2 regions of the Vibrio sp. 10N genome follow, and region 2 is predicted to be linked to the other one. Evidence: riboswitches for the same ligand, from Rfam matches in the RefSeq annotation. Region 2 holds a riboswitch; the other holds the start of a gene.
The links. A riboswitch is a leader RNA that binds a small molecule or an ion and turns the genes downstream of it on or off. The one in region 2 is predicted to bind thiamine pyrophosphate.
Positions count from the first base shown of each region.

Region 1: linked by a shared signal. The riboswitch ahead of thiC (phosphomethylpyrimidine synthase ThiC) and the one ahead of thiD (bifunctional hydroxymethylpyrimidine kinase/phosphomethylpyrimidine kinase) in region 2 are both predicted to bind thiamine pyrophosphate.

Region 1 is NZ_BTPM01000001.1:3,455,887-3,458,288, reverse strand. It holds gene AAA946_RS15970 (IS4 family transposase) at 1-4, opposite strand, end outside; gene crcB (fluoride efflux transporter CrcB) at 416-799, shown strand; TPP riboswitch at 856-955, shown strand; gene thiC (phosphomethylpyrimidine synthase ThiC) at 1,069-2,402, shown strand, end outside.
Region 2 is NZ_BTPM01000001.1:719,242-721,643, forward strand. It holds gene AAA946_RS03475 (ABC transporter ATP-binding protein) at 1-396, opposite strand, end outside; gene thiD (bifunctional hydroxymethylpyrimidine kinase/phosphomethylpyrimidine kinase) at 402-1,229, opposite strand; TPP riboswitch at 1,290-1,390, opposite strand; gene AAA946_RS03485 (glycosyl hydrolase family 18 protein) at 1,755-2,402, shown strand, end outside.

The DNA.
Region 1 (2,402 bases), 2.7 Mb from region 2:
ACATAAAAAAATCGGAAACCTATAAACAGGTTTCCGATTGTCTCTCATCAGAAGGATCGGTCAACCGATCCTTATCTGATCTACATTGCGTCGAAAGACGAGGCTTTTTGCTATCTGCAATATACTAAGTCTTAGACTAGTTGCTTCCGTCGAAAGAGTAGGGCTTTTTACGTTCATCAGAAACGTCCCCCCCGTCTGTGAAGCTTTTCTTCTTTGATCCAATCCGTTTTGTGCTCTAGCAACTAACCACTTCTTCATTTTATCCTCATAAGTGACGCCTGTAACTTTTGAAATAATCTCGCCAATCTGATGGATTATCGATAGGATTTTATGGTTGAAAAACGTGATGCTGACTCGAAATTATTCATTGTTAGTATATTATTACCTTTTCTATTTGTAGTTTTGGGGTTCGGTGATGGGGCAGTTTTCAATTTTGGGTTTTATCGCATTAGGGGGAGCTGTTGGTGCTTGCTCACGATATTTGGTTTCTGAACTTTGTATCGTGCTTTTCGGTCGTGGTTTTCCTTATGGTACTCTCACCGTCAATGTGGTGGGCTCGTTCATTATGGGCTTACTTATTGCTGCGTTTGAGGCAGAGATATTCGCTCCTGAACCATGGCGTCAAATCATCGGCCTGGGCTTTCTTGGAGCACTGACGACATTCTCTACCTTTTCTATGGATAACGTGCTCATGATGCAGCAGGGGGCGTTTTTGAAGATGGGTTTGAATATCTTACTTAATGTCGTCTTGAGTATTTCAGCTTGTTGGTTAGGATTTCAGATGCTGACCAAAAGTTAGGCAAAAATGTCTTACGTCTTGTTGATGTATTAAAACTAATTCCTTTATAATCGACACAATACTTGTCGGAGTGCCCATAGGGCTGAGACCGTTAATTCGGGATCCGTTGAACCTGATCTGGTTAGTACCAGCGAAGGGAACAAGAGAATAGAAATATCCATTACTTTCTATTGATCAAATAGCGCACGCTATTGCAGTTGATACCTCTTGTATTCACACATCCGTCAAGCATTTATCTTTTATAACTATATGATATATAAGGAAATGCTATGTCGACACGCAAGCAAAATAGGCTGGAAGCAAAAAACTTCATCGATACCCTATCGGTGACGCCTTACCCAAACTCTCAAAAGACATATATTCAAGGTAGTCGCAGTGATCTGCGAGTACCAATGCGTACTATTTCTCTTGCAGACAGTTTAATCGGTGGCAACCAAGACAACCCAATCTACGAGCAAAATGAGCCCATCAACGTGTATGACACGTCTGGTGTCTATACCGATCCAGAACACGCTATCGATTTGTATTCAGGTTTACCTAAGCTGAGAGAAACTTGGATTGATGAACGCGCCGATACTGAAGTCTTGTCAGGCGTCAGTTCCGAATTTGCTAAACAACGACTCGAAGATGATACGCTTGATGAGCTTAGATACGGGCAACTTCCTCGAATAAGGCGCGGTGTTGAGGGTGCTTGTGTTACCCAACTTCATTACGCACGCCAGGGCATCATTACCCCTGAGATGGAATACATCGCGATTCGAGAGAACATGGGGCGACAAAAGCTCAAAGACGAAGTGCTCACTCAACAGCATCCTGGCCAGCATTTTGGTGCGAACTTACCCAAAGAAATCACGCCCGAATTTGTACGTAAAGAAGTCGCTGAAGGCCGAGCTATTATCCCTTCCAACATCAACCACCCTGAATCCGAACCAATGATCATTGGTCGTAATTTCCTAGTTAAGGTAAACGCTAATATTGGTAATTCCTCCGTTACGTCATCGATAGAAGAAGAAGTCGAAAAGTTGGTTTGGGGCACGAGATGGGGCGCTGATACCGTGATGGATTTGTCCACGGGTCGAAATATCCATGAAACACGCGAATGGATTCTTCGTAATAGCCCGGTACCCATCGGTACGGTTCCAATGTATCAAGCGCTGGAAAAGGTCAATGGCGTCGCTGAAAACCTTACTTGGGAAGTGATGCGAGATACGTTAGTTGAACAGGCAGAGCAGGGAGTAGATTACTTTACGATTCATGCCGGACTTTTGTTGCATCATATTCCAATGACAGCAAAACGAGTAACAGGAATAGTAAGTCGTGGCGGTTCCATCATCGCCAAGTGGTGTTTGGCACACCATGAAGAGAGCTTCCTCTATACCAACTTTAGAGAAATCTGCGAGATCTGTGCTCGCTATGACGTTGCTCTATCTTTGGGTGATGGTCTGCGCCCTGGCTCGATCGCTGACGCAAATGATGAAGCCCAGTTCGCTGAATTGCGAACGCTTGGCAAGCTTACAAAGATTGCATGGGAGTACGACGTTCAAGTCATCATTGAAGGTCCAGGTCACGTGCCTATGCACATGATAAAGGAAAACATGGATGA
Region 2 (2,402 bases):
TGGCATCGCAGAGGCTTTGTCGCCAAGTCCGACTTTTTCGAGTAGCGCTCGAGCCTGTTGGTTCGTTTTAACGTCCACTTTCTTACCGTTGAGCCTGGATGCTAAGCACACATTGTCAATGACGGTGAGCCAAGGGAGCAGTAAGTCTTGTTGCGCCATGTAGGCGATTTGCCCAGCCAATACATCCAGCTGCGGAGAAAACTCAGCGGCACTGAAGTCGACTTTGTCACATAGCAGCCCCGCGATGTAACGCAATAAGGTCGACTTTCCACAGCCACTTGGGCCAAGAATCGCCGTCCAAGTGGCACTATCAAACTGTACATCCAACCCTGAGAATATTGGCTTGTCATCGCCCAAATATGTCAGGGTGGCGCCTTGAATGTGAATGGACGTCATCAGCGTTACGCGTCTCTATTGAGGGCAAAAAAATGGTGCACTGGCCCATGACCTGTGCCGATATCAAGTTCATCGGCATGGGCTATCGCCTGAGTAATATAGTCTTTACCCTGTTTGACCGCGTCATTCAGTGGGTACCCTTTTGCAAGGAATGAGGCGATCGCTGAGCTTAATGTACAGCCTGTACCGTGGGTGTTTTTGGTGGCGATACGTTTGGTTTCGTAAAACGCGACATCGCTAGAGGTGATCAGTAAATCATTGCTGCTTTGCTCGGATTCGAGGTGCCCACCTTTGAGCAGAATGGCGGGCGTATCGAGTGTGCGCAATGCATCAATCAATGCCTCCATCTCTTGCTGAGATTGAGGGACGTCACAGCCAAGCAGCGCTGCGCCTTCCGGTAAGTTGGGAGTGATTACCGTGGCGAGTGGCAACAATTGCGTTTTGAGTGCGTTTATGGCCGAGGCCTCAAGCAGTAGATCGCCGCTGGTGGCCACCATTACCGGGTCTAAGACGATAAATTGAGGTTGGTATTCACGCAGCTTTTCGGCAACCGCGCCAATAATATGGGTATCCGCGAGCATACCAATTTTTACCGCGACCACATTTAGATCACGAAATACTGCATCAAGCTGAGCTTTCACAAATTCGGGGTCGACACCCAGGATACCTGTAACGCCTTGGGTATTTTGCGCAGTGAGCGCGGTGATAACTGAGCACGCGTATGAGCCAGTTGCGGAGATGGCTTTAATGTCTGCTTGAATACCTGCGCCGCCGCCAGAGTCAGAACCCGCGATGGTCAAGACGATTGGAGTGTGTAGAGGTGTTGTCGCCATAAATGCTCCTTACGTGCGAAGGAGATCCATAGCGACGAGAAAGGGACTGATATTGCAGTCTCTTTTCTCTCTATAGTTCCCTACGCCAGTGTTAACTGAATCAGGTTCAACGGGTCTCACCACTTGGTGATCTCAGCAAAAATGCCCCCCGACTAATAAGAGCAACATTGTTATATAAGCGCGGCGATTTTTCCAGTCCTAACGTTTAACAAGACATTATTTGTATCTCGCATTAACTTTCATTTGTCGGGTGAATGTATGGGTTTTGTTGAATATCAATGTCGAATCTCTTTAGTTTTTATCACTTGTAGCGGGATCGAAATGAGAGAAAAATTCTGGGTACAGAGTTAAATACTGAATGAAACTGTGTGAGACGAGAGAGTTAATTTTGAGTGGTGACTCGAAGTGAGGTTTATTTTTGCGCAAAAAATAAACGCTTCAGCCTATTAATAAATACCGATGTTCACAGTTTCTTAACGTTTGTGAGCAGCGATATTTTTCGTCTTTCAAGGAAAGAGAATGGCAATGAAAAAACTATTATTAGGCTTATCTGCAGTCGCTTTAGCGGTAAGCCAAGGCGCTGTGGCAGCTCCTGCTGCACCGTCAATCGACGTCTATGGCTCAAACAACCTTCAGTTTTCTAAGATCCAACTCGCGATGGAAACCACCGCTGGTTATAACCAAATGGTGCAATACAAAGATGCCGCAGACATCAGCATCCAGTTTAACCAATGGAGTGGAACAACTGGCGATACTTACAATATTTATTTTGACGGCGCAAAAGTGGCGACGGGCCCCATTTCTGGCAGTCAAACACTGGCGAAGTTTAACTATGCTCAAGGCGGTCGTTACCAAGTTGAAGTTGAAGCGTGTGATGCAACAGGGTGCTCACGCAGTGCGCCTGCGGAGCTTATTGTCGCGGATACCGATGGCGCGCACTTAGCGCCATTAACCATGAATGTTGATCCGAACAACAAAACGTACAACACCGATCCAAATACGGTTGTCGGGACTTACTTTGTAGAGTGGGGCATCTATGGGCGCAAATTTACAGTAGACAATATCCCCGTCGATAACCTTACTCACATCATCTATGGCTTTATCCCAATCTGTGGGCCGAACGAATCGGTGAAATCTGTTGGTGGTAACAGCTTTAATGCACTAAAAACTGCT